4 regions of the Streptomyces sp. NPDC042102 genome follow, and region 2 is predicted to be linked to each of the others. Evidence: riboswitches for the same ligand, from Rfam matches in the RefSeq annotation. Region 2 holds a riboswitch; each other region holds the start of a gene.
What was found. Region 2 has a riboswitch for cobalamin ahead of ACZ6KO_RS16955 (ribonucleoside-diphosphate reductase subunit alpha). Riboswitches for the same ligand answer to the same signal wherever they lie in the genome.
Positions count from the first base shown of each region.

Region 1: it holds a riboswitch for cobalamin, as region 2 does, so the genes downstream of both, metE (5-methyltetrahydropteroyltriglutamate--homocysteine S-methyltransferase) here and ACZ6KO_RS16955 (ribonucleoside-diphosphate reductase subunit alpha) in region 2, are expected to answer to the same signal.
Region 3: it holds a riboswitch for cobalamin, as region 2 does, so the genes downstream of both, ACZ6KO_RS17955 (energy-coupling factor ABC transporter permease) here and ACZ6KO_RS16955 (ribonucleoside-diphosphate reductase subunit alpha) in region 2, are expected to answer to the same signal.
Region 4: it holds a riboswitch for cobalamin, as region 2 does, so the genes downstream of both, ACZ6KO_RS05885 (ABC transporter substrate-binding protein) here and ACZ6KO_RS16955 (ribonucleoside-diphosphate reductase subunit alpha) in region 2, are expected to answer to the same signal.

Region 1 covers NZ_JBVJDL010000004.1:735,628-742,418, reverse strand. The annotation lists gene metE (5-methyltetrahydropteroyltriglutamate--homocysteine S-methyltransferase) at 1-2,118, opposite strand, end outside; cobalamin riboswitch at 2,287-2,513, opposite strand; gene ACZ6KO_RS21410 (AfsR/SARP family transcriptional regulator) at 2,732-3,808, shown strand; gene ACZ6KO_RS21405 (PLL family lectin) at 3,872-5,545, shown strand; gene ACZ6KO_RS21400 (alpha/beta hydrolase) at 5,664-6,710, opposite strand.
Region 2 covers NZ_JBVJDL010000003.1:795,680-802,470, forward strand. The annotation lists gene ACZ6KO_RS16950 (ribonucleotide-diphosphate reductase subunit beta) at 1-573, opposite strand, end outside; gene ACZ6KO_RS16955 (ribonucleoside-diphosphate reductase subunit alpha) at 573-2,966, opposite strand; cobalamin riboswitch at 3,113-3,250, opposite strand; gene ACZ6KO_RS16960 (Uma2 family endonuclease) at 3,365-3,949, shown strand; gene ACZ6KO_RS16965 (YbdD/YjiX family protein) at 4,016-4,210, opposite strand; gene ACZ6KO_RS16970 (carbon starvation CstA family protein) at 4,207-6,465, opposite strand; gene ACZ6KO_RS16975 (GntR family transcriptional regulator) at 6,575-6,791, opposite strand, start outside.
Region 3 covers NZ_JBVJDL010000003.1:1,019,847-1,026,637, reverse strand. The annotation lists gene ACZ6KO_RS17970 (AMIN-like domain-containing (lipo)protein) at 1-463, shown strand, start outside; gene ACZ6KO_RS17965 (hypothetical protein) at 518-1,279, opposite strand; gene ACZ6KO_RS17960 (AfsR/SARP family transcriptional regulator) at 1,504-4,440, shown strand; cobalamin riboswitch at 4,437-4,655, shown strand; gene ACZ6KO_RS17955 (energy-coupling factor ABC transporter permease) at 4,684-5,379, shown strand; gene ACZ6KO_RS17950 (energy-coupling factor ABC transporter substrate-binding protein) at 5,379-5,756, shown strand; gene cbiQ (cobalt ECF transporter T component CbiQ) at 5,761-6,510, shown strand; gene ACZ6KO_RS17940 (energy-coupling factor ABC transporter ATP-binding protein) at 6,507-6,791, shown strand, end outside.
Region 4 covers NZ_JBVJDL010000001.1:1,437,572-1,444,362, reverse strand. The annotation lists gene ACZ6KO_RS05905 (caspase, EACC1-associated type) at 1-592, opposite strand, end outside; gene ACZ6KO_RS05900 (effector-associated constant component EACC1) at 589-1,041, opposite strand; gene ACZ6KO_RS05895 (ABC transporter ATP-binding protein) at 1,150-1,935, opposite strand; gene ACZ6KO_RS05890 (FecCD family ABC transporter permease) at 1,932-2,957, opposite strand; gene ACZ6KO_RS05885 (ABC transporter substrate-binding protein) at 2,954-3,961, opposite strand; cobalamin riboswitch at 3,998-4,133, opposite strand; gene ACZ6KO_RS05880 (glycoside hydrolase family 18 protein) at 4,232-5,572, shown strand; gene ACZ6KO_RS05875 (aldo/keto reductase) at 5,752-6,651, shown strand.

The DNA.
Region 1 (6,791 bases), on a different contig from region 2:
CCAGACGCCCGGGCCGGCCTCGCGCGGGTAGCCGTGCTCGGCCAGCTCACCGGCCACCTGCATGTGCGAGCGGGTGGCCTCCAGGCTGATGACGTCGGCGTCGAGGTCGTCGATGGCCTGGACGATGTCGCCGAACTCGGCGTAGCACATGTGCGTGTGGATCTGGGTGTCCGGCCGGACGCCGCTGGTGCTGAGCCGGAAGGACTCGGTGGCCCAGGCCAGGTACGCGGCGTGGTCGGCGGACCGCAGCGGCAGCGTCTCGCGCAGGGCCGGCTCGTCGACCTGGATGACCGGCGTACCCGCCGCCTCCAGGTCGTTCACCTCGTCGCGCAGGGCGAGGGCCACCTGGCGGGCCGTCTCGCCGAGCGGCTGGTCGTCCCGTACGAAGGACCAGGCGAGCATGGTGACGGGGCCGGTCAGCATGCCCTTGACCGGCTTGGCGGTCTGCGCCTGCGCGTACGTCGTCCAGCGCACGGTCATCGGCTCGGGGCGGGAGATGTCACCGGCCAGGACCGGCGGGCGCACGTACCGGGTGCCGTACGACTGGACCCAGCCGTGCTGCGTGGCGACGTAGCCGGTGAGCTGCTCGGCGAAGTACTGCACCATGTCGTTGCGTTCGGGTTCGCCGTGCACGAGGACGTCGATGCCGGTCTTCTCCTGGAAGGAGATCACCTCGCGGATCTCGTTCTCGATCCGCTCCTCGTACCCGGCCCTGTCGATCCGGCCGGCCCGCAGGTCGGCGCGGGCCACGCGCAGCTCGTCGGTCTGCGGGAACGAGCCGATGGTGGTGGTCGGCAGCACGGGCAGGCCGAGGTGGGCGCGCTGGGCCGCGGCGCGCTCGGTGTACGGCTGGGAGCGCCGGCCGTCCGCGTCGGTGATCGCGGCGGTACGGGACCGGACCGCCGGGTCGTGGGTGATGGCGGAGCCGGCACGGGACGCCAGGTCGGCGCGGTTCGCGGCGAGTTCGGCGGCGATGGTGTCGGTGCCCTGGGCGAGGCCGCGGGCGAGGGTGGCGATCTCGGCGGTCTTCTGGCGGGCGAAGGCCAGCCAGCGCCGGATCTGCGGGTCGATGTCGCGCTCGGCGGCGGCGTCCAGCGGGACGTGCAGGAGCGAGCACGACGCGGCGACGTCGACCCGGTCGGCCAGCCCGAGCAGGGTGCCCAGGGTGGTCAGGGACTTCTGGTAGTCGTTGATCCAGACGTTGCGGCCGTCGACCACGCCCGCCACCAGCCGCTTGCCCGGCAGCCCGCCGACCGCGGCGAGGGCGTCCAGGTTCGCGGCCGCGGAGTCGGTGAAGTCGAGGGCCAGGCCCTCGACGGGTGCGGCCGCGAGGACCTGGAGGGCGTCGCCGAGCCGGTCGAAATAGGAGGCGACCAGCAGCTTCGGCCGGTCGGCGGCCGCTCCCAGCTCGCGGTAGGCGCGCGCGGCGGCGTTCAGCTCGGCCGGGGTGCGGTCCTGCACCAGGGCGGGCTCGTCCAGCTGCACCCACTCGGCGCCGGCGGCGCGCAGGTCGGCCAGCACCTGGGCGTAGACGGGCAGCAGCCGGTCCAGCAGGGTCAGGGGCTCGAAGTCGGCTGCCACGCCCGGGGCGGGCTTGGCGAGCAGCAGATAGGTGACCGGGCCGACGAGGACCGGGCGGGCGGTGTGCCCGAGAGCCAGGGCCTCCTTCAGTTCGGCGACCTGCTTGGCGGAGTCGGCGGTGAAGACGGTGCGGGGGCCGAGCTCGGGGACCAGGTAGTGGTAGTTGGTGTCGAACCACTTGGTCATCTCCAGCGGGGCGACGTCCTGGGTGCCGCGCGCCATCGCGAAGTAGCCGTCGAGGGCGTCGGCCTCGACCGCCGCACGGTGGCGCGCGGGGACGGCGCCGACCATGACACTGGTGTCCAGGACGTGGTCGTAGTACGAGAAGTCGCCGGTCGGCACCTCGTGGATGCCGGCCTCGGCCAGCTGCCGCCAGTGGGTACGGCGCAGGCCCGCCGCCGTGTCCCGGAGGGCGCCGGCGGTGACGCGGCCCTTCCAGTAGCCCTCGATGGCCTTCTTCAGTTCGCGGTTCTGCCCCTGGCGGGGGTAGCCGTACACGGTGGCTCGTGCTGCCGCGGCTGCGGGCTTCGCTGTCACGGAACTCTCCTTCGCGAGATGTGTCCAGAAACGTCCCGGAGACGGGACGCGGACGCGAAGGAACGACAGAACGCGCGGACCACGCCGCGGTGGACCACCGCACGTGCCGCTCGCCTTGTACGCCGACCCGCCCACGAGGTCACCGGGATCTCCGTACGCGGAAACGGTTCCGCGCACGGGCAACGGGCAGGTCTTCGGACTCGCGGGCACGCCGGCCTCTGCCGAGGCAGGCCCCTACTGGCCGTCGCTTCCCAGGACCGGTCTGGCGGTCCCAGTGCGTATGACGGCGGTCGTTCCCGCTCACCGCTGCGGGGCAGTCCCGGATTCCCACCGGGTTCCCTCTTACGACGCATCCCGCCTGGCGGACGGGGCGAACCAGCTGCCCCGCCAGCCTAGAGGCCCGGATCGCTCAGCGGCGAGCATGTGTCCAACATCCGGACGTCGCCGAGGGCAATCTCCCCGCCGGGAGCCCGACTTCCCGTTCCGGAAGGGGCCGGGGCTCCGTCGCCGCGCGTGTCACTCCGGATCGTTCCGGATGCCTTCCCCCGCGCGACGCCCCCTACGTTGTCGACGGCGCCCGCCCGACCGACCAGCAGGGAGCCGGGGAGCAGTGATGCCGACGACCGCCGCCACGGACCGCCCGACCGCCGCCGCCCTCGGGCGGCAGGAGCGCGAGGTGCTCGCCGCGGTCGGGTGCGGCCTGCGGGACGACGAGATCGCCGCCGCCCTCGCCGTCCCGGAGGGCGTCGTCGCCGCGGACCTCGCGCGGATCCTCGTCAAGCTGGGCTTGCGCGACCGGGCCGCCGCCATCGTGCACGCCTTCGACAGCGGCCTGATCGTTCCCGGACGCGGCCCCCGCACCCGGCCGGCGAGCCCCGCGGCGCCGGCCGGCCCGAGGGTACGGATCTCGCTGCTCGGGCCCCTGCGGGCCTCCCGGGACGGGCGCCCACTGGAGCTCGGGCACCTCCGGCAGCAAGCCGTGCTCGCGGCGCTGGCGTTCAGCACGGGCCGGACGCTCAGCCGTCGGGAACTCCTCGACGACGTCTGGGGGATGGAGCCGCCCGCCACCAACGTGATCCCGGTCTACGTCTACCGACTGCGCAAGGCCCTGCGCCTCGGGGACGACCCGGACTCCGTCATCGAACGCGCCCGGTGCGGCTACAGGCTGGTCTCCGACGCCGTCGACGTCGACGTGGCGCACATGGAGGAACTGGTCACCGGCGTCGCGGCGGCCGAGCGCGCGGGCGAGCGGGCCGAGGCGGTCCGGCTGTGCGCCCAGGCGCTGGCGCTGTTCCGCGGAGAACCCCTGGCCGGCGTGCCCGGGCCGCTCGCCGAACTGGAGCGGCTGAGGCTGACCGAGCGCCGGATCGCCATCGCCCGGCGGAAGGCCGAGTGGCAACTGCGGCTCGGCCGGGGCGCGGACGCGATCGCCGAGCTGTTCCCCCTGACCGCGGCGCACCCCCTGGACGAGCAGCTGGCCGCGACGCTGATGCGCGCGCTGTACCTCGACGGCCGCCAGGCCGACGCCCTGACCGTCTTCGACGTCGCCCGCCGCCGCCTCGCCGACGAGCTGGGCGTACCTCCGAGCCGGCTGCTGCGCCGCACGCGGCTGACGATCCTGCGCGGCGACGACGCCCTCGGCCCGGGGCCTTCCGGCAACGCCGCGACCGCGCGGCGCCGTCACCCGTAGCCCGGCCGCGCCCCTCCCTTCCCCGCCCCCCGCGCACCACTTCCCACGACAGAGAGGCACACCATGGCCGGAACAGGCCTGTCCCGCATGCTCTCCAGACTCGCCGTCATCACCGGCTTATGGGCCCTGCTCATAGGCCTGACCGCCCCGGCCGGCCTCGCCCGCGCCGTGCCCGTCCCGGGACCGGGTGACGACCGGTACGGCGTCTCCCGGTACTTCATGGGTCCGGAGGGGACGGTGAGGGGCATGGTCATCCCCACCGTCCCGTGTGATCCGGCCGGCCCGTCGGCCACCGACGCCGTCATGGCCGACCAGCTCAACCCGCAGCTGAACGCGAAGATGGCCGGCCATCTCGACGCGTACAGGATCTCCTGTGCCCGCATGGTCACGCAGGCGGTGAAGGACCGCGGGCTGAGCCCGAGGGCCGCGACGATCTCCATCGCCACGATCATCGTCGAGGCCAGCATGAACAACTACTCCGCGGCCGTCGACCACACCAGCCTCGGACTGTTCCAGCAGCAGGACTGGTGGGGCAGCCGCGAGCAGCGGCTGGACCCGACCTACGCCACCAACGCCTTCCTCGACGCGATGGAGCGGCAGTTCCCCGGCGGCTCCTGGAACAACTACGAGATCGGCCACGTCGCCTGGAACGTCCAGCAGCCGCGCGAGGACCTGCGCCACCTGTACGGCATCCAAGCCGGCGACGCGGCGCTGCTGGCCAACGCGCTGTGGGCGGGGACGAGCGGCGGGCCCGAGCACCCGTACGCCTCGGGCCGGGTGGTCGCAGGACGGTCGGCGGACGGCCGCCTCGAAGCCTTCGCCGCCGGCGCCGACGGCGTGTACCACGCATGGCAGACCTCGGTGAACGGCGCCTGGTCGCCGTGGCGCTTCGCGGGCGGTCCGCGCAACGCGCAGCTGGCGGTGGCGTCCAACGCGGACGGCCGGCTGGAGCTGTTCGCGCTGTCGGACAGCACGTTCGACCACATGTGGCAGACCGGGCCCAGCGCGGGGTGGTCCGCCTGGGCGAACTTCGGCACCGGAGGGTACCGGGTGGCGGCGGGCACCAACGCCGACGGCCGTATCGAGGTGTTCGCCTCCAACGCGGGCGGTGTGTTCCACCGCTGGCAGAACGCCCCCAGCGGCGGTTGGGCCGCCTGGGAGGGCACCGGCGGCGGCCCGGCCAACGCCCGCCTCGCCATGGAGAACGCGCCGGACGGCCGGCTCGAGGTGTTCGCGCTGTCGGACGCGACGTTCGGGCACCTGTACCAGACCGGCGTCAACGGCGGCTGGTCCGCCTGGGAGGACTTCGGCACCGGCGGAAAGGCCGTCGCCGTCAGCCACAACCAGGACGGCCGGCTCGAGGTGTTCGCGTCCAACGCCACCGGTGTGTTCCACCGCTGGCAGACCGGCCCGACCTCGTGGTCCGCGTGGACGGGCACCGGCGGGATCCCCGACGCCGAGCTGGCCACCTCGCGGTCGGTGGACGGCCGCGTCGAGGTGTTCGCGATCAACGCCACCACCGCGAGCCACGCCTGGCAGACCGGTCCGAACGCGGCGTACGCGCAGTGGGAGACGTTCGGTGGCGGTGGCACGACGATCGGTGCGGGCAACAACGCCGACGGACGCGTCGAGGTGTTCGGCACCAGCCACGCCGGTGTCTACCACCGGTGGCAGACCGGCTTCGCCAGCTGGTCGGAATGGGGCTGGCTGAACGACTCCGGTCCCGCGATCAACTAGGCACGGCACGGCACGGCACGGCACGGCCCTGCACGGACACGGCCCGTGCCCCGGCGACGGCAGTGCGCTCGTCGCCGGGGCCCCGGGCCGGGCCCGTACCGCCGGAGGCGGATCCGGATCAGGAGGCGAACGCCCGCTCCAGCCGGGGGATCAGGTCCCGCAGGGACTCCTCCCAACAGCCGCCGTTGTGGCCGCCGTTGCACTGGGTGCCCCAGCCCGCACCGTCGCCGTAGTTGACGTAGTAGTACGACATGCCCTGGGCGTCCATCGCGTTCTTGACGTGCTTGGCCGCGCCTTCGAGCCAGAACTCGATGTCGGTCGGCGAGCCGCCGCCGTTGCCGACGTACACGGAGACACCGACACCGCCGGCCTTGAGCCGGTCCATGTGCTGCGACGGATCGACCTCGTTCCACCGCCAGTCGGCGTTGAACACCGGGTACGGCGAGCCGAACGCGGCGTCACTGTCGACGCCCGGCTTGTACGGGGAGTCGGCGGGGTCGCAGACACCGGACGCCGAGCCGCAGATGGCGCCCTGCGCGTCGATGAGCGAGGCGACGACGGCCAGCCGCAGGTCCATGGACCTGACCGACAGGTCGATGTCGCCGGACAGGGAGGCGGTCTGGCTGAACAGGTCGGGGCGGGCCTGGGCGTAGCGCAAGGCCCCGAAGCCGCCCATGGAGACGCCGGCCACGGCCCGCGCCTTCTTGGTGGCGACGGTCCGCAGGTTGGCGTCGATGAACGGGATCACCTGCTTGAGGTGGAAGTTCTCCCAGTTCTGGGCGCCTGCCGCCGTCCTCTGGTTCAGCCAGTTCGCGTACCAGCCGCGGGCACCGCCGTCCGGAATGACGGTGATCATGGAGTTCGACATGGACAGCGCCGGGTAGTTCTGCTGGACCGGGTCGTCGGGCGAGCCGTGCAGGAAGTACATCACCGGGTAGCGCCTGCCCGGGTCGTCGTAGTAGCCGCTCGGCAGGATGATCTTGATGTGCTGCTCGCCGGCGACCTCGGGCGTGGTCACCGTGAGGTAGAAGTTGAGGGAGCTGCCCTTCGCCGGGCCGACCTGGGTCAGCCCGAAGCCGTTCGCCATCGGCGGTGGCGCGGTGCCGCCGTCGGCAGCCTGTACCGCACCCGCCGGCGCGACCATGGCCGCCACGGCGGCGAGCATCCAGGCCGCGAGCACGCGCCACCCTTTCATCCGTCCAATCACCGTGTTCTCCTTCCTGATCTCTCGGGTGTTCTTTCAGTT
Region 2 (6,791 bases):
GTAGACGTAGGCGAAGGCGCCGTAGAAGAACAGGCCCTCGATGCACGCCGCGAAGCAGATCAGGTTCAGCAGGAAGCGGCGCCGGTCGGCGGCCGTCTCCAGGCGCTCGATCTTCTCGACCGAGTCCATCCACTTGAAGCAGAACTGCGCCTTCTCGCGGATCGAGGGGATCTCCTCGACCGCGTCGAAGGCCGCCGCGCGGTCGTCCGGGTCGGGCAGGTAGGTGTCGAGCAGCGTCAGATAGAACTGGACGTGCACGGCCTCCTCGAACAGCTGGCGCGAGAGGTACAGGCGCGCCTCGGGGGAGTTGATGTGCTTGTAGAGCGTCAGCACCAGGTTGTTCGACACGATGGAGTCACCCGTCGCGAAGAACGCCACCAGGCGGCCGATCATGTGCTGCTCGGCCGGGGTGAGCTTGGCGAGGTCGGCGACGTCGGAGTGGAGGTCGACCTCCTCCACCGTCCAGGTGTTCTTGATCGCGTCCCGGTAGCGCTCGTAGAAGTCCGGGTAGCGCATCGGACGGAGCGTCAGCTCGAAGCCCGGGTCGAGAAGGTTCTTGTCGGAGCTGGGCATTACTGGCAGGCCTCGCAGGACTCGGGGTTCTCAAGGGAGCAGGCCAGCGCGTCGGCGTCGACGGCCTGCGGCAGCGGTGTGGCGGCGGCGGGGACGGCGGCCGCGCCCGACGCGGCGCGGGCGATCTTCGTCGCCGGGCGCGAGCGCAGGTAGTACGTGGTCTTCAGGCCCTGCTTCCAGGCGTACGCGTACATCGAGCTGAGCTTGCCGATGGTGGGCGTCTCCATGAACAGGTTCAGCGACTGGCTCTGGTCCAGGTACGGCGTACGGGCCGCCGCCATGTCGATCAGGCCGCGCTGGGGGATCTCCCACGCCGTGCGGTACAGCTCGCGGATCTCGGCCGGGATCCAGCCGAAGCCCTCGACCGAGCCCGAGGAGTCGCGCAGCGCCTCGCGGGTCTGGGCGTCCCAGACGCCGAGCTTCTTGAGGTCCTCGACCAGGTAGCCGTTGACCTGGAGGAACTCACCGCTGAGCGTCTCGCGCTTGAAGAGGTTGGAGACCTGCGGCTCGATGCACTCGTACACACCGGCGATCGAGGCGATGGTCGCCGTCGGGGCGATGGCCAGCAGCAGCGAGTTGCGCATGCCGCTGGTGGCGATCCGGGCGCGCAGCGCGTCCCAGCGCTCGGGCCAGTGGTGCGTCACACCGTAGTGGTCGGGGTGCAGCACGCCCTGCGCGGTACGGGTCTGCTCCCAGGCCGGCAGCGGGCCGTTGCGCTCGGCCAGGTCGGCCGACGCCTCGTACGCCGCCAGCATGATCCGCTCGGCGATCTTCGTGGAGAGCTCCTTGGCCCCGGCGGAGTCGAAGGGGAGCCGCAGCTTGAAGAAGACGTCCTGGAGCCCCATCGCGCCCAGGCCCACCGGACGCCACTTGGCGTTGGAGCGGCCGGCCTGCTCGGTCGGGTAGAAGTTGATGTCCACGACGCGGTCGAGGAAGGTCACGGCGGTGCGGACGGTCTCGTCCAGCCGCTCCCAGTCCATCTCGCCCGTCTCGGCGAGCACGAACGCGCCGAGGTTGACCGAACCGAGGTTGCAGACGGCCGTCTCGCCGTCGTTGGTGACCTCGATGATCTCGGTGCACAGGTTGGAGGAGTGGACCACCGTGCCCGGCAGCGCGGTCTGGTTCGCGGTGCGGTTGGAGGCGTCCTTGAACGTCATCCAGCCCTGGCCGGTCTGCGCGAGGGTACGCATCATGCGGCCGTACAGCTCCCGGGCCGGCATGGTCTTCTTGGCCAGGCCCGCCGCCTCGGCCTTGACGTACGCGGCGTCGAACTCGGCGCCGTACAGGTCGACCAGCTCGGGCACGTCGGACGGGGAGAACAGCGACCACTGGCCGTCGGAGTTCACGCGGCGCATGAACTCGTCCGGGATCCAGTGCGCCAGGTTCAGGTTGTGCGTACGCCGGGCGTCCTCACCGGTGTTGTCGCGCAGCTCCAGGAACTCCTCGATGTCCGCGTGCCAGGTCTCCAGGTAGACGGCGGCGGCACCCTTGCGCCGGCCGCCCTGGTTCACGGCGGCGACCGAGGCGTCGAGGGTCTTCAGGAACGGGACGATGCCGTTGGAGTGGCCGTTGGTGCCGCGGATCAGCGAACCACGGGCCCGGATGCGCGAGTACGACAGGCCGATGCCGCCGGCGTGCTTCGACAGACGCGCCACCTGGTGGTAGCGGTCGTAGATCGAGTCGAGCTCGTCCAGCGGGGAGTCCAGCAGGTAGCAGGAGGACATCTGCGGGTGCCGGGTGCCGGAGTTGAAGAGGGTGGGGGAGGAGGGCAGGTAGTCCAGGCGGCTCATCAGGGCGTAGAGCGAGCCGACCTCCTCCACCGCGCGCACGCTGTCGTCCTCGGCCAGGCCGCAGGCCACGCGCAGCATGAAGTGCTGCGGGGTCTCGATGACCTGACGGGTCAGCGGGTGGCGCAGCAGGTAGCGGCTGTGCAGGGTGCGCAGGCCGAAGAAGCCGAAGCGGTCGTCGGCGCCCTCGGCGAGCGCGTGCTCGACCAGCGCGTCCAGGCGGGCGGCGTGGGCGCGGACGAACTCCACGGTGCGGTCCGCGATCAGGCCCTCGCGGTGGCCGACCTCGACCGAGGCGGAGAAGGAGGTGGCCCCCTGGCCGGCGGCCTCGTCGGCGATGGCCAGCGTCAGCAGCCGGGCGGCGAGCCGGGAGTACGCCGGGTCCTCGGAGATCAGCCCCGCGGCCGCCTCGGTGGCCAGCCCCCGCAGTTCGGCCTCGTCCGACGTGGCGCTGCGGCCGCGCAGGGCGGCGGCGGCGACCCGGCCGGGGTCGGTGTCCGGCAGATCGGCCGTGAGGTCCGTGAGGGTGCGCAGCAGCGCGGCGCCGGGGCCTTCGGCCTCGGGCAGGTCGGACTCGGCGCGCGGTGCGGAAGGCGCGATGGTCACGGGGGGAGCTCTCCCTCGCTCGGCTCCGGTCACCGGCGGACGCGGGCACGAGGGCGCGCATGCGGGCGTGACGGGAACACGTGGCACCGCATGGCGTCCACCGGCCCAACCGCGAGGCCCGGACGTGGTCGGCACCCGGGACGGTCGACCCGGGCGCACCGTCGGCAGGTCCTCGGACTCGCGGCGTGCCCCTCCTGACGAAAGGCGCACTTCATACCGTTGCGGGACAGTTCCGGATTCGCACCGGATTCCCCTGCGGCGACAGCGAGGATGAGCATACATGTGGGGGGCGGTGGATGCGTGACCCCCCAGATGTTGTGTCGCCCGCGACGCGGAGTCCCTATGACGTACCTCTCCGCTATCGTCGGAGGCAGACCGTCCAGGAAGGCGAGCGAGGCATGACCGTGATGACTCACCGACCGCACATGCCCATCGAAGACTTCGAAGCCTTGGCGCGGATAGCGGCGCGCGAATCAGAGGGGGCGCGGCTGGAATTCATTGACGGGGTACTGAGGAGCAAGGCCATGCCGGACGGGGATCACGACCGGATCGTGGTGTGGCTTGCGCGCGTCTGCATGCAGTTCCGCCCCGAGCAGTGGCTCCACGTCGAACGGGGGCTGAAGGTCGAGCGGTACCGCGGGGGGCGGGCACGCCCGGACGCCTCGCTCGCCCCGGACGGGGCGTTCGAGGGCCAGGGCGAGTGGGCCGACCCGTCGCCGGTGCTGATGGTCGTCGAGGTCACCTCGTACGACTCCGACACCGACGAGCGTGATCGCAAGGAGAAGCCGCGCGCCTACGCGGAGGCGGGTATCCCTGTTTACCTCTTGATCGACCGGGACGCCTGTCTGGTGAGGGTTTACAGCGAGCCGAACGGTGTTCGCTACGTGAATGTGCGCACCCTTGCCTTCGGTCAGGACGTCGAGCTCCCTGACCCCGTCGGCATCACCCTCCAGACCGAGGCCCTCAAGGACTGGGTGCGCTGACCCTCGCCCCCCCCGCACCGCGAAGGGCCCCGCCGGTACGCCCGGCGGGGCCCTTCGCGTGGCCGTTCAGCAGCAGCGGAAGCCCTCCCGCGGGTCCGCCTCGCGGGCGTCGGTGCGGGCCCGCTCGAAGGCCCGCCGGGTCATGACCTCCGTCCCCGGGTCGTGCGCGCGGGCGTGGGCGACGTACCGGTCGTACGCCGCCTCGCCCGAGAACTCGCGGACGAAGTACCGGACCCGGGCGAGCGCTGCCCGCACGCTCACGAGGACACCGGTTCCTTGACCTTGCCGCCGCCGGAGTCGTCGAGGCCGGCCGCGGCCAGCTCCGCCTTCTCCTCCGCCGTCGGGAAGAGCCCGGCCGGTGCGACGATCTTCGACTCGGTCCACGGCACCTCGGAGAGCCGTACCGTCTCGGGGCTGGCGATGGCCTTGAAGCAGACCCGGGCCGCGTCCACCAGCACGATGATGATCAGCACGGCGAACAGCGCCGAGAGCACGCCGTCGACCGTGGAGTTGGTGACGACGGTGTGCATGTCGTCCATGGTCTTGGCGGGCGGCAGCACCTTGTCGGCGTCGATGCCGGCCTGGTACTTGTCGCGCTGCGCGAAGAAGCCCACGCGCGGGTCCTCGGAGAAGACCTTCATCCAGCTCGCGCTGAGCGTGACCGCCGCGTCCCAGGCCAGCGGGACCGCCGTCACCCAGGCGAACCGCAGCCGCCCGGACTTCACCAGCAGGGTGGTGCACACGGCCAGCGCGACGGCGGCCAGCAGCTGGTTCGCGATCCCGAACAGCGGGAAGAGCTGGTTGATGCCGCCCAGCGGGTCCTTCACGCCGACCCACAGGAAGTAGCCCCACGCGCCGACGACCAGCGCGCTCGCGAGCCACACACCGGGCTTCCAGCTGATCTGCTTGAACGGCTTGTAGACGTTGCCCAGCATGTCCTGGAGCATGAACCGGCCCACCCGGGTGCCCGCGTCCAGGGTGGTGAGGATGAACAGCGCCTCGAACATGATCGCGAAGTGGTACCAGAACGCCTTCATCGACGCCCCGCCGAACACGGACGAGAAGATCTCCGACATTCCGAGTGCGAACGTCGGCGCGCCGCCCGTACGGGAGAGCAGGCTGGCCTCCTCGACGTCCTTGGCGGCCTGTGCGAGCTGCTCCGGGGAGATCGTGAAGCCCATGCCCGCGATCGCCTCGGAGGCGGACTGCACGGTGGTGCCGACCATGCCGGCGGGCGAGTTGACCGCGAAGAACAGGCCCGGCTCGATGATGCAGGCCGCGATCATCGCCATGATGGCGACGAAGGACTCGGTCAGCATCGACCCGTAGCCGATCATCCGGATCTGGGTCTCCTTCTGGACCATCTTCGGGGTGGTGCCCGAGGAGACCAGGGAGTGGAAGCCGGAGAGCGCGCCGCAGGCGATGGTGATGAAGACGAACGGGAACATCGACCCGGCGAAGACCGGGCCGTCGCCGCGGCTGGCGAAGGAGGTGACCGCGTCCATCTTCAGCGTCGGCATCGCGATGGCCACACCGGCGGCCATCATCGCGATCGTGCCGACCTTCATGAAGGTGGACAGGTAGTCGCGCGGCGCCAGCAGCAGCCACACCGGCAGTACGGAGGCCAGGAAGCCGTACGCGACCATCCAGATGACCAGGGTGGTCGGCTTGAGCGTGAAGAACTCCGCCCAGGAGGACTCCGCGACCCAGCCGCCCGCGACGATCGCGAGGAGCAGCAGCACCACGCCGATGAGCGAGACCTCGGTGACCCGGCCCGGCCGCAGCACGCGCAGGTAGACGCCCATGAAGAGGGCGATCGGGATGGTCATGCCGATGGAGAACACGCCCCACGGGGAGTGGGCGAGGGCGTTGACGATGACGAGCGCGAGCACGGCCAGCAGGATGATCATGATGGCGAACACCGCGATCAGCGCGGCCGCCCCGCCGAACGGGCCGATCTCGTCCCGCGCCATCTGGCCGAGCGAGCGGCCGTCGCGGCGGGTGGAGAAGAAGAGCGTGACCATGTCCTGCACGGCGCCCGCGAAGATCACGCCGGCGACGATCCAGATGGTCCCCGGCAGGTAGCCCATCTGGGCGGCGAGCACCGGGCCGACCAGCGGACCCGCGCCCGCGACGGCGGCGAAGTGGTGGCCGAAGAGCACCCGGCGGTCCGTCGGGTGGAAGTCGACACCGTTGTCAAGGCGTTCGGCCGGCGTCGCCCGGGTCTTGTCGACCCTGAGCACCCGGTGCGCGATGAAGCGCGAGTAGAAGCGGTAGGCGATGGCGTACGAGCCCAGCGCCGCGGCCAGCATCCAGGCCGCCGAGACGTCCTCGCCGCGCGAGAGGGCGAGCACGGCCCACCCGACGGCCCCGACGAGCGCCACCAGCGACCAGACGGCGATCGACTTCGGCGTGAGCCGGCCGGCTGCGCCCGGAGCGGGGGAGGGCGAGCCGGGCGTGCCGCCGCCCGGACCCGCCGTGTTCCGTTCTGTGCCTGTTGATCCCGGTTCCGGCATGATCCTCGTCCCCTCGTTGATCATCTGCGTGAGCGCAGGAATCTACGGGGGCCTGCCCGGTGAACGTAAGCCCCCGTCCGCAATGCGGTACGAGAGTCAACTACGTATCTCAGACGGCGGGGCGCTGGAGTCGGGCGACGAACTTGTAACGATCTCCGCGGTACACCGACCGCACCCACTCCACGGGTTCACCATCGGCGTCCAGTGAGTGCCGGGAGAGCATCAGCATGGGGAGGCCGACATCCGTACCGAGCAGGCCCGCCTCGCGCGGGGTGGCCAGGGAGGTCTCGATGGTCTCCTCGGCCTCGGCGAGGTGGACGTCGTAC
Region 3 (6,791 bases), 220 kb from region 2:
CCTTCTCACCGCCGGCCTCGCGCTCGCCGTGCCGGCCTCGGCGGCACCCGCCGCCAGGGCCTCGACCACCCCCCTGGTGGTCAACGCGCGCTGGGGCACGCACTGCACGTTCGACCGGGTCGTCATCGACATCCAGGGCACCATCCCGGAGACCACCGTCACCGAGGTGCCCGAACTGGTCTACGACGGGTCCGGCCACCCGGTCCCGCTGCCCGGGAAGTACTTCCTGGAGATCCGCCTGCACCCCGCCGCCGCGCACAACGACGCGGGGCAGTCCGTCTACAAGGGCCCGCATCTGATCAAGCTCAACCTGCCCAAGCTCAAGGGCCTGGCCATGACCGGCGACTACGAGGGGTACGTCACCTTCGGCACCGCCTTCGCCACCAAGCCCCAGTTCAGCACGTTCAAGCTGCACAACCCCGAGCGCTTCGTGGTCGACGTCGCGCACCCGAACACCTGCTGAGCCGTCCGCGCATCGGAGGGCCCGGGGTGTCGCACACCCCGGGCCTCTCTCCCGTCAGGCCGGCCGGATCCGCATCATGGTCGGGTCCCCGTTCCCGAACCAGTCCTGCGCGCAGGAGTAGCGGCCGGGTGCGGCCGCGCCGACCAGGCCGAGGCAGGCCGCCATGGCCCGCTGCCCGTAGGCGTTGGGGTGCATGGACTCCTCCAGCGTCCCCTGGGTGTCGGCGTGGTCCAGGAAGCGGAACCATTCCGCGCGGCGCGGGTCGGGTCCGCCCTGCCCCACCTGTGCCACGCCGAGCGAGCACACCTCGTGGCCGGCGAGCGCGTCCCGCAGGTCGAGGAAGTCCGTACCGCGGGCGGTGGCCACCGACTTGACCAGGTCGCCGATCCGCGGGACGACCGCGTCCTGCTTCTTCCAGCACAGCCGGGAGAAGTACCAGTCGTACGCGCAGTCGCCGATGATCGTGCCGAAGCCGAGGTCGTTGCCGCCGACGGCGCCGCTCGCGCCGTAGACCCGGCCCGGGTCGTAGCCGGATCCGGTCCAGGCCCGGTCGGTGCCGTTGCGGGAGGCGGCGTACCGGTCGGTGTTGCCGAGCCAGCGGCCGCCCTCGCCGGAGATGAAGCTGTCGCCCATGGCGACGGCGACGGCCGGCCCGCCGGGCACGGCGGCCCCGGAGGAGCCGGGGGGTGCCGTGATCGCGGCCGGGCCGGGCGCGCGGCCGGCGTGGGCGTCGGGTGCCGTCAGCCCGGCCAGGCCGAGCAGCGCGACGGTCAGCAGCGCGGCGCCCCGGGAGGCGGTGCGCGTGCGGGTACGCATGGGGGTCGTCCTCTCGTCCGTGCGGGGTGGGAAGGGGCGCCGTTCCACCCGGGGAGGCCGGCGGGGCCGGGACCCGGCCACCCCCGCGTCCCCCGTGCGCCCGGCGCCCCGCGACGACGGCGAGGAGTGTGGAGGAACCCCTGCGCCGGCCGCGTGGAAGGACGTTACGATCGGCGCCCACCGGCAGCCCGTCCGCCGGCCACTCGTCCGCCACGGAGTGCGCCATGCCCTTGGTCTTCGCCCTGCTGGGTCCGGTCCAGGTGACCCTGGACGGGCGGCCGTTGCCGCTCGGCGGGCCGCGCGGCCGACGGGTGCTGGCGGCGCTGCTGCTGGAGGCCGGGCGGGCGGTCCCAGTGGCGGGACTCGCACGGGCGGTGTGGGACGACGCGCCCGCCACGGCCCGCGAGCAGCTGCACAACGTCGCCGCGTCGCTGCGCCGGCTGCTGGCGGGTACGGGTGCCACGGTGACCCGCTCGGAGGCGGGCCTCACCCTGGAGCCGGGCCCGGCGGTGCTGGACGTACGGGAGTTCGCCCGGCTGCGGGCGGCGGCCGGGACGGCGCCCGCGGCCGAGGCCCGGCCGCTGCTCGCCGGAGCCCTGGAGCTGTGGCGGGGCCCGGCGCTGGGCGGGCTGGCCGGGCGGCTGTTCGAGGCCGCCGCGGCCCGGCTGGAGGAGGAGCGGCTCGACTGTCTGGAACGGCGCCTGGCCGCCGACCTGGAGCTGGGCCGGCACGCCGAGGTGTGCGGCGAACTCGCCTCCCTCACCGCCGAACACCCGCTGCGCGAACGCCTGGTGGAGCTGCGCATGCTGGCCCTGTACCGGTCGGGCCGGCGCGGCGAGGCGCTCGACTGCTTCACCCGGGCCCGGCGCAGCCTCGCGGACGCGACGGGACTCGACCCGCGGCCCGAACTCCACGCCCTGTACGGCGCGTTACTGGCGGACGCCCCGCCCCCGCACCCCGCCCCGGACCCGCCGCCCGGGCCGCCGCCGCCCGCGCCGCTCGGCGCGGTCGTGGCCCCCGTCCCGCCGGCACCCGTCGCCCCTGTGCCCGCCCAACTGCCGCCCGCGACCGAGGCCTTCGTCGGACGCGTCGTGGAGGCCGCCGCCCTGGTGCCCGCCCTGCGCGCGGCCGGCGGCGGCGTGTGCGTGGTCACCGGGCAGGCCGGGATCGGGAAGACCGCACTCGCGGTCGAGGTCGCCCGGGGCGTGCGCGAGGACTTCCCCGACGGGCAGCTGTTCGTCGATCTGCGCGGGGCGGACCAGGGGGCCGCCGACCCCGCCGAGGTGCTGGCCGGGTTCCTGCGCGGGCTCGGCGTGGACGGGGCGTGCGTGCCCGCCGGAGCCGGGGAGCGGGCCGCGCTCTACCGGAGCCTGCTGGCCGGCCGGCGGGTGCTGGTCGTCCTCGACAACGCCGCCGGGGAGGAGCAGGTACGGGCGCTGCTGCCGGGCCCCGCCGGTTCGGGCTGCGCGGTGCTGGTCACCAGCCGGCACCGGCTGACCGGGCTGGACCGGCGCCTCGCGCTCACCCTGCCGGTGCTGGCCGAGGCCGACGCCCTCGGTCTGCTGGGCCGGGTCGTGGGGCACCGGCGGGTCGCCGGGGAGACCGGGGCGGCGCGCGAACTGGTCGCGCTGTGCGGCCGGCTGCCGCTGGCCCTGCGCGTGGTCGCCGCCCGGCTCGCCGCCGCCCCGCACCGCGAACTGGCGCGCCTGGCGGCGCGGCTGCGCGACGAGCGCGGGCGGCTGGACGAGCTCGCGCACCACGGGGCCGACGTCCGGGCCGGGCTGCGGCTGAGCTACCGGGCGCTGCCCGCCGAGGCCCGCGCCCTGCTGCGCGCGCTGGCCGTGCTGGACGCGCCGGACTGTGCCGGCTGGGTCGCCGCCGCCCTCCTCGACCGGCCCCCGGCGCGCGCCGAGGAGGCCCTGGACGCCCTGGTCGGCGCCCATCTGCTGGAGGTCGCCGGGCGGGACGAGGCCGGGCAGCTGCGCTACCGCCTGCACGACCTGGTCCGCGCCTTCGGCCGCGAACTGGCCGCCCCCGGACCGGCGGACGCGGCGCTGCGCCGGGCGCTCGGCTGCTGGGTCGCCCTGGTCCGCGCGGGCCGCCGGGCCCACCAGGGGCTGGACTACCCGGGCCTGGGCCGCATGGCCGCCGGGTGGGAGCCCGAGCCGGGCGTGCTGGCGCTGGTCCGGGCGGAGCCGGTGCGCTGGCTGGGGGCCGAGCGGGAGGCGCTGGTGGCGACCGTACGGCAGGCGGCCGCCGTCGATCCGTACGCCTGCCGGGAGCTGGCCGCCGCCGGGGAGTACCTCTTCGACCTGCGCAGCGACCTGACGGGGTGGCAGACGGTGCAGGAGAGCGCGCTCGCCGCCGCGCTGGCGGCCGGTGACCGGACCGGTCAGGCCCTGATGCTGGTGGGACTGGGCCGGCTGCGGGCCTGCCGGGTGGAGTGGGGGCCGGCGCGCGAGACGGTCGCGGCCGGGGAGCGCCTGTTCGAGGAGCTGGGGGACGCGCACGGGGCGGCGTACGCGGGCTGGGTGCTGGCGTACCTGGACCGGGTGCAGGGCCGGCTCCCCGAGGCGCTGGAGCGCTGCCGGAGGATCGCCCCCGTCTTCGAGGCGGCCGGCGACCGGTACGGGCACGCGCACGCGCTGCGCGGGATCGGCCAGGTGCTGCTCGCCGGGGGCGACAGCGCCCGCGCCCTCGACGTGCTGCGCGAGGCCCTGGCCGTCGCGGTGCGCGGCGGCGCCGCCTGGCCCCGGATGTGCATGCTGCGCTGGGTCGCCGACGCGCAGCTCGTACGCGGCCGGCTGGCGGAGGCGGCGGCCGGTTTCCGGGAGGTGCTGGCCCATACGGAGGGCTCCGGCGACCTCGCCGGGCAGTCGGCGGCCCGGATCGGGCTCGGCCGGATCGCCCTGGAGCGGGGCGACACGGCGCAGGCGCTGCGGCAGCTGCGGGCCGCGGACGAGCTGGGCCGGCGCTCCGGGCAGACCCTGGTGCACGCCCTCGCCGTACCGCCGCTGGCCCGGGCGCTGCTCGCGGCGGGCGAGACGGCCGCCGCGCGGGCCCTGCTGGAGGAGGCCCAGGAGGGCTGCCGCCGGATGAACGCACGGCCGTTGCTCGAGCAACTGCGGGCGGCGCTGGCCGCGGTGCCGTCCGTGCCGTAGGGTCAACAGGCCTTGGTGTTCGGGAAACCGGTGGAAAACCGGTGCGGCCCTCGCCACTGTGATCGGGAAGTCCGGCTCCTCCCCCTGCCCGCGGCAGGGGACCCCCCAGCGGGAAGCCACTGGGCGGCGGCGGGATGATCCGCACCGCCTGGGAAGGCGGAGCCAGGGCATCAGTACCCGTGAGCCAGGAGACCGGCCGGGGTGCGTTGTCCATCCACGAGGTGCTGGAGAGGTCTCCCGCTCATGCATATAGCCGAGGGGTTCCTGCCCCCTTTGCACGCGGCCGCCTGGGGCGCCGCGTCCGCTCCCTTCGTCGTCCACGGCGTCCGCGCGCTGACCCGTGAAGTGAAGGCGAACCCGGAGAGCACCCTGCTCCTCGGCGCGTCCGGGGCCTTCACTTTCGTCCTGTCCGCGCTGAAGATCCCGTCCGTCACGGGCAGTTGCTCGCACCCGACCGGGACGGGGCTCGGCGCGATCCTCTTCCGGCCACCGGTCATGGCGGTGCTCGGGACGATCACCCTGCTCTTCCAGGCACTGCTGCTGGCGCACGGCGGCCTGACCACGCTCGGCGCGAACGTCTTCTCGATGGCGATCGCCGGCCCGTGGGCGGGGTACGCGGTCTACCGGCTGCTGCGCAGGTCCGGCGTCCCGCTCATGGTGACCGTCTTCTTCGGCGCGTTCTTCGCCGACCTGGTCACGTACTGCGTCACCAGCGTGCAGCTGGCGCTGGCGTTCCCCGACCCGGGCTCCGGTTTCGCGGGCGCGCTCGCGAAGTTCGGGGGGATCTTCGCGGTGACGCAGATCCCGCTGGCGGTCAGCGAGGGCCTGCTGACGGTGCTGGTGATGCGGCTGCTGATGCGGTCCAGCAAGGCGGACCTGATCCGGCTGGGCGTCGCGAAGCTCACCGGGTCGAAGTCGAAGCAGGAGGCGGCGGTCTGATGTCGAGGAACGCGAAGATCAACACCCTGCTGCTGCTCCTGGTGGCGGCGCTGGCCGTGCTCCCGCTCGCGCTGGGGCTGGGCGAGGGCAAGGAGGAGCCGTTCACGGGCGCGGACGCGCAGGCGGAGGCGGCGATCACCGAGCTGAAGCCGGATTACGAGCCGTGGTTCTCGCCGCTGTACGAACCCCCGTCCGCGGAGATCGAGTCGGCGCTGTTCGCCCTCCAGGCGGCGATCGGCGCGGGCGTGCTCGCGTACTACTTCGGGCTGCGCAAGGGCCGCCGCCAGGGCGCGGCGGAGGCGGCCGGTACGACGGGGACGGCGGGCGCCGGGGAGAGCGCCGCCGTGACCGCGGCGGCCGGGTCCGCGGAGTCCTGAGCCCGTGCTCCCCATCGACGCCGCCGCGCACAGCAGCCGCTGGCGGGGCCGTCACCCGTTGGAGAAGGCCCTGCTGGGGCTGGGTCTGACGGTGACGGCCGTCTGCCTGCCGCCGTGGCCCGGCGCCCCGCTGGTGGGCGCGGCCACCCTGGCCGTGCTGCTGGGCCCGGCGGGGGTGGGCCGGCGGCAGCTGTGGCGGGCCTTCCGCATTCCGCTGGGCTTCTGCTGCACGGGCGCCGTGCCGCTGCTGTTCGCGGTGGGCGGCCCGGCGGGCTGGGTCGCGCCGGCCCCGGACGGGCCGCGGCTGGCCGCGGAGTTGCTGCTGCGCACCTCGGCGGCCTCGCTCGGCGTGCTGCTGTTCGCCTTCACCACACCGATGTCGGACGTGCTGCCGCGGCTGGTACGGGCGGGGGTGCCGGCGCCGGTCGTGGACGTGGCGCTGGTGATGTACCGGATCGCCTTCCTGCTCCTGGACTCGCTGGCCAAGGTGCGCCGGGCGCAGGCCGCCCGGCTGGGGCACACCCACCGGGCGGCGGTGTGGCGTTCGCTGGCCGGACTGGCGGCGACCTCCTTCGTCCGGGCCTTCGACCGCGCCGCGCGGCTCCAGGACGGGCTGGCGGGCCGGGGGTACGACGGGACGCTGCGCGTCCTGGTGCCGCCGGCCACCCTGTCGTGGCGGTTCCTGGCCGCGTCGGGGGCGCTGCTGAGCGTGGTGGTGGCCACGACGTACGTACTGAAAGGGCTGTATCTGTGACGCCGTTGGTGGAACTGTCGGGCGCGGGGTTCGCGTACGAGGACGGGCCGCCGGTGCTCAGCGGCGTCGGCCTCGCGCTGCGCGAGGGCCGGGCGCTGGCCCTGCTGGGCCGCAACGGCAGCGGCAAGACCACGCTGATGCGGCTGCTGAGCGGCGGGCTGCGTCCGGCGTCGGGCGCGCTGTCCCTGGACGGTGTGCCGGTCTCCTACGACCGGGCGGGCCTGACGCGGCTGCGCACGTCGGTGCAGCTGGTGGTCCAGGACCCCGACGACCAGCTGTTC
Region 4 (6,791 bases), on a different contig from region 2:
GCAGGGAGAGCAGCTCTCCGGTGAAGGCGGTGTTGCGGGCTCCGGGCGGGGCGAGGGCCTGGGAGGACTCGCTCGCCGAGGCGATCAGGTACGTACCCGCGGCCTCCGCGCCGTTGGCCAGTTCCGCGGTGGCGTGGGCGGCGCCCATCGACCCCAGGGCGCGGCCGCTGTAGCAGCAGTCGAGGACGACGAGGACCCGTTCGGCGCGGCTGCGCAGCAGCTCGCGGCGGACCCAGTCGTACGGCATGACCGTGTCGACCTCGCCGGGGCGGGTGCCGGGCAGTGCGAGCCACAGGTCGCCGCGGTCGGGGTCGACCAGTCCGTGGCCCGCGAAGTACACCACCAGGGTGTCGGTGGCCGCCTCGACGGCGTGCCGCAGCGGCGCGATGGCGGCCGAACCGCCGGCCGGGTCGTGGACGAGGTGGCAGCGCTCGGCGGGCAGCCCCCACACCGCGGGGTCCCGCAACTGGTCCTGGAGGTCGGCCAGGTTGGTCCGTACGGCGGGGAGCCCGGGCAGGTGGGCGTACGTGCTGACGCCGATGAGTACCGCGCTCGACCGCTGGGGGTCGGCGGGCGGGCCGGACACCGTCATGCCCCGGCGTCGCCGTCCGCCGCGGTGGGGGCCGAGGGAGGTGCCGAGGGAGACGCCGAGGTGGGCGGTGCGGCGGGAGCGTCCTGGGCTGCGCGGCGGGCGTCGCGGGTCAGGGATTCGAGCAGCCGGGCCGCGGTCTCGGGGTCCTGCCCGTCCAGGGTCACCGTCACGCCCTCGTGCTCGAAGGTGACGGCGGGCGGCCGGGGGTGCGTGCCGCGCCAGGTGAACCAGGCCAGGGCGAGGCCGGCCAGCTGGACGCCGGACTCCACGGCCAGCAGGACGTACTCGGGCGCCGAGCCCATCGTCCCGGGAGCGGGCTCGGCGCCGCCCCACTCCACGCGTGCGTGGCGCCGTACGCGGTCGTCGTCCCGCAACCACTGGTGCAGCGACCGCAGTTCTCTCTCGGCCTCCGACGGCGCGGACTGCGAGCGGGCGATCGTGATGCGCATACGGCGGCTCCCCCGGTTCTCGGACCTGCCCACACCATGGCACAACGGGCCCCGGACCGGGGGCCGTTCGGGCGCTCTCAGGTGGTGCCGAGCCGGCTCACCGGCCGATCACCGGCGAGCCTCCGGCGGGAGGTAGACGATGTGCGGCGCGCCGGTGGCGGGGTGCGGGCCGATCCGGGTGCGCACGGACCACACGTCGGCCAGGAGGTCCTCGGTCAGCACCTCGCGGGGCGTGCCGTGGGCGGCGATCCGGCCCTGGTGCAGCACGTAGAGCCGGTCGCAGAAGGAGGCGGCCAGATTGAGGTCGTGCAGCACCAGCAGGCCGGTGGCGGGCAGGGCGCGGACCAGGGCCAGGATCTCCAGCTGGTAGCGGATGTCCAGGTGGTTCGTCGGCTCGTCCAGGGCCAGCAGGCCCGGGTCCTGGACCAGGGCCCGGGCCACCAGGGCCCGTTGCCGCTCGCCGCCGGAGAGCGCGTCGAAACGCCGCCCGTCCAAGTGGTCGGCGCCGACCGTCCGCAGGGCCTCGGCGACGCGTACGCGGTCGTCCTCGCCGTCCGTCTCCCAGAACCGTTTGTGCGGGCTGCGGCCCATCGCGACGACCTCACGGACCGTCAGCCCGAGGGTGCCGCCCGCGTCCTGCGGGACGACCGCCACCCGCCGGGCCCGTTCCTTGACGGTGAGCGCGGCGGCGTCCGCTCCGTCCAGCAGCACCCGGCCGGACGTGGGCCGCAGGGCGCCGTAGACGCAGCGCAGGAGTGTGGTCTTGCCGCTGCCGTTGGGGCCGACCACGCCGACCGTCTCGCCGGGGCGTGCGGCGAGGTCGGCGCCGTGCAGCAGGGTGTGGCCGTCGGTCTCGTACCGTACGGCGTCCAGCCGCAGTTCCGCGGGTTTCATCCGGTGATCCCCTCCACCCGGGTGGACCGCCGCAGCAGCCACAGGAAGAACGGTCCGCCGGCCAGCGCGGTGACCACCCCGACGGGTATCTCCTCGGGCGCGGCGGCGGTGCGGGCGAGCAGGTCGGCCAGGGTCAGGAACACCGCACCGCCAAGTGCGGCCACCGGCAGCAGCGCCCGGTGCCCGGCGCCGACCAGCATGCGCGCGGCGTGCGGAATCATCAGGCCCACGAAGCCGATCGCCCCGCTGTAGGCCACCAGCACCCCGATGACCAGCGAGGTGAGGACGAACACGGCGGCCCGGAAGCGCCCGGTGTCCAGGCCCAGGGTCCGCGCGCCCTCCTCGCCGGCCAGCAGCAGGTCCAGCGGCCGGGCGAGCGCGAGCAGCAGGCCGGTGCCGACGGCCAGGGCGGCGGCGGGCAGGGCCAGTTCGTCCCAGCGGGCCCCGCCGAGTCCGCCCAGCGTCCAGAACAGCACCGACCGGACCTGGTCGGCCTCGGCGGCGAGCACCAGCACCAGGCTGGTCAGGGCCGACAGGATGTACTGGACGGCGACCCCGGCCAGGATCAGCCGGCCGGTGGTCATGGTGCCGCCGCGCCGGGCCATCGCGTACACGGCGACGAGCGCGCCCATCGCCCCGGCGAACGCGGCGAGAGGCAGGCTCAGGCTGGTGGCCACGCCCGCGCCGACGCCGAGCACGAGGACCAGGACCGCCCCGGCCGAGGCCCCCGAGGAGGCGCCGAGCAGGAACGGATCGGCGAGCTGGTTGCGTACGAGGGCCTGCAGTACGGTGCCGGACACCGCGAGCCCGGCGCCGACGACGGCCCCGAGCAGCACGCGCGGCATCCGCACGTCCCACACGATGGAGGCGAAGGCACCGGTGCGTTCCCCGCCGAGCACGATGTCGAGCACCCGGCCGGGAGCGATCCTGACCGGCCCGAGCGCCAGCCCGGCCACGGCGGAGGCGGCGAGCGCGGCCGTGAGCAGGACGAGCACGAGGGCGACGGGTGTGCGCGCCCTCACGCGGCGTCGGGGTGCAGGCCGCCGGCCAGGGACTCGACGGCGTCGGCGACGCGGACGCCGAGGACGGCCGAGGACAGCGGCAGCACCACGAACTTCTTGTCCCGGATCGCGGGAACCTGCGCGAGGGCCGGGTCGTTCAGCAGGCGCTGCTTCTTGGCCTCGACGCTCGTGCCGCCGTAGTCGTAGATGAGGACGACCTCGGGCTTGCGTGCGATGACCTGCTCCCAGGACACGTCCCCGAAGGTGTCCTTGAGGTCGGCGAACACGTTCGTGCCGCCGGCCAGGGAGACGATCTCGTTGCCGATGCCCTGGCCGCCGGAGGTGGAGGCGGCGCCCTCGCCGGAGTCGTACACGAAGACGGCGGGCCGGGGCTTGTCCTTCACCCGGGCGGTGACGGCGTCGATGCGGCGCTGTTCGTCCTCGATCAGGCGGGCGCCGCGCTCGGGGACGCCGAAGGTGTGGGCGACCTCGGTGATCTCGGTCTTGAGCTGGGCCAGTCCTACGGGTCCGTCGGTGCAGTACTCCACGTTCAGACGGGTGTTGATGCCGCTCTTCTGCAGGCCCTCGCGGTCGCGGCCCTGTGCCTTGTCGAACGCGCTGCGGTAGCCGCCGTAGACGAAGTCGGGCTCGGCGCCCAGCAGCAGTTCCTTCGAGGGGTACTCCTTCGCGAGCACCTCGATCTTCCCGTAGGCGCCCTGGTAGCGGGGCAGGACCGCGTCGTCGAGGTAGGCGGTGGCGGCCGTCCGGTCCTCGAGGCCGAGGGCGAGGAGGAGTTCGGTGGCGTGCTGGTTCATGGTGACGGCGCGGCGGGGCGGGGCCGTGAAGGTCGTGCTCACGCCGCAGTTGGTGACGGTGTACGGGAATCCGTCCGCCGGGGCCGCCGCGGCGGGGCCGTCGCCGGCGGGGGCTCCCGCGCACGCGGTCAGGGGCATCAGGAGCGCGAGGGGCGCGAGCGTACGCAGTGCGGCACGGCGGGCGCGGGCACGGGCACGGGACAGCGGCATGGCGAAGCCTCTCCGGGGGATCCTCGTCCCCTGGTCGACGTGAGGAGGCGGTGCGTCAGTGTCTGACTCCCGGAACCCGTCGGGGATCCGGTCACAGTGGCGGGACCGCACCGGAATCGCACCGGTTTCCTGTCCTGCACCGCCTGGGGTGACGCGGCCCAGTCTGCCAGACGCCTCCGCGGGCCCGGCCCTCTTGACCCATCTGGTCCAGACCAATAGTTTCCGGGGTGCACAGCGCACGTCCATTGCCCGCATCCGCAAAGGAAGCCCATGCGCCGCAGCATGCTCGGCAGGCTGGCCGTCGCCGCCGCCTGTTCCTTCTCCCTGCTGGCCGCGTTCGCGCCCGCCGCCGGCGCCGCCGCCGACACCGGCCCCGACCGGGACCGCGACCACGGCCGCTCGTACAAGCGCGTCGGATACTTCACCCAATGGGGCGTCTACGGCCGGGACTTCCAGGTCCAGGACCTCGACACCAACGGCACCGCCGGCAAGCTCACCCACATCAACTACGCCTTCGGGAACGTCGGCCCGGACGGCAGGTGCTTCACCGGCAACGTGCCGGGCGAGGCCGACGCCTGGGCCGACTACGTCCGTCCGCTGGCCGCGGCCGACTCCGTCGACGGAGTGGCCGACGACGCCCAGCAGCCGCTCGCCGGGAACTTCAACCAGCTGCGTGAGCTCAAAGCCAGGCACCCGGGCCTGAAGGTGCTCATCTCGCTGGGCGGCTGGAGCTGGTCCACCCACTTCTCGGACGCCGCCCGCACCCCCGCCTCGCGCAAGGCGTTCGTCTCGTCCTGCATCGACCTGTACATCAAGGGGAACCTGCCGCAGGACGGCGCCCGCGGCGGCGCGGGCGCGGCCGCCGGGCTCTTCGACGGCATCGACCTCGACTGGGAGTGGCCGGGGTCGGCCGGGGACACGGACACCACGTACCGGCCGGAGGACAAGCGGAACTTCACCGAGCTGGTGCGGGAGTTCCGCACCCAGCTGGATGCGTACGGACGCACCCAGCAGCGGAGGTACGAGCTGAGCGCCTTCGTGCCGACCGCCCCCGCCAAGATCGACGCGGGTTTCGAGGTCCGCCGGATCATGCGCGACCTGGACTTCGTCACGCTCCAGGGGTACGACTTCCACGTCTCCGGCGAGCCACGGACCGCCCAGCAGTCCGCCCTGTACGCCCGGGACGACTTCAGCGTGGACGGCACCGTCGAGGCCTGGAAGCGGCGGGGCGCTCCCGCGCACAAACTGGTGATGGGCATGCCCTTCTACGGGCAGGGCTGGACCGGGGTCGGCGGCGGCGGGGACGGGATGGGGCAGCCCGCGGCCGGCCCCGCGCCGGCCACCTGGGCGGCCGGGTACGAGGACTACAAGGCGCTGAGGAAGCTGGCGGACTCGGGCGCGTACACGGTGCACCGGGACCGGCGCGGCGGACACGCGTGGCTGTTCGACGGCACCACCCTGTGGACGTACGACGACCCGCAGGTGCTGCGGGCGAAGTCGGCGTACGTGCGGGAACACGGGCTGGGCGGCGCGATGTTCTGGTCGCTGGACGGGGACACCGCCGACGGCGAGCTGATGACGGCCGTGGACCGCGGCCTGCGGGGGCGCTGACCCCCCTTCCGATCGGACGCCGCCGGGCCGCCGACACTGCTCCGGCCCGGCGGTGTTCCCTGTCCGGGAACCGGCTCGCGCGGTGCGCGGCGGGCCCGCGATCCGGGGCCGGGCCGGGCCCCGATCGCGGTTGTCCACAGGGTCCGGCACCTTTCGGAAAGTGGTGCCAGACTGCGGACATGACCAATGAAACGATCACTGCGGATGTCGCCGGCACCTGGAAGCTCGGCGATCTGACCGTCCATCGGATCGGTTACGGGGCGATGCGTCTGACCCATCTGGCGGACGGGACCCCCTCCGACCGTGAGCGGGTGGCCGGCGTGCTGCGCCGGGCGCTCGAGCTCGGCGTCGACCACATCGACACGGCCTCCTTCTACTTCTCCGCGACGCGCTCCGCCAACGAGCTGATCAACAGCGTGCTGGCGCCCTATGCGGACGAGCTGGTCATCACGACCAAGGTGGGTCCCGGCCGGGACCCCGCCGGGGACTGGTGGTGGGCGACGCCCGGGCAGCTGCGGGGCCAGGTCGAGGAGAACCTGCGCCAGTTGGGGCGGGACCACCTGGACGTGGTCAATCTGCGGATAGCGCGCAACCAGGCCGACGAGTCGATCGCCGAGCACTTCGGCGCGCTCGCCGAGCTGCGCGATGCCGGGCTCATCCGGCACCTGGGGATATCCCATGTCCGGCCCTTCCAGTTGGCCGAGGCCATGGCGATCGCGCCGGTGGTCTGCGTGCAGAACGCCTACGGGGTGGGAGCCGGCGCCGAGGACCGCGCCTTCGTCGACGCGTGCGGCGCGCAGGGGATCGCGTTCGTGCCGTTCTTCGCCATCGCCGGCACGGGCAGGGAGGCGGGCGTGACGGGCGAGGACGGCGCCGAGGTCCGCACCGTCGCCCGCGCCCACGGGGCGTCGCCCGCGCAGATCCGGCTCGCCTGGACCCTGAGCCGGGGGCCGCACGTCCTGGCGATACCGGGGACCGGAAACCCGCGGCACCTGGAGGAGAACATCGCGGCGGGGGCCATCCGGCTGTCCGAGGAGGAGGTGTCGCTGCTGGACTCGGTGGCAGCCCCCGCCGCCTGACCACCACCCGCCCGTGCCGGGGCCGGGGCCAGAGCCGGGCCCGGGCTCGCCGCCAGGGGTGAGCCAACAGATTTCGGCCACGGATCTGTTGCTTGGCTGAAACCAGTGCAATGCTGTGACCGCGGTGACTTCTCCGACCC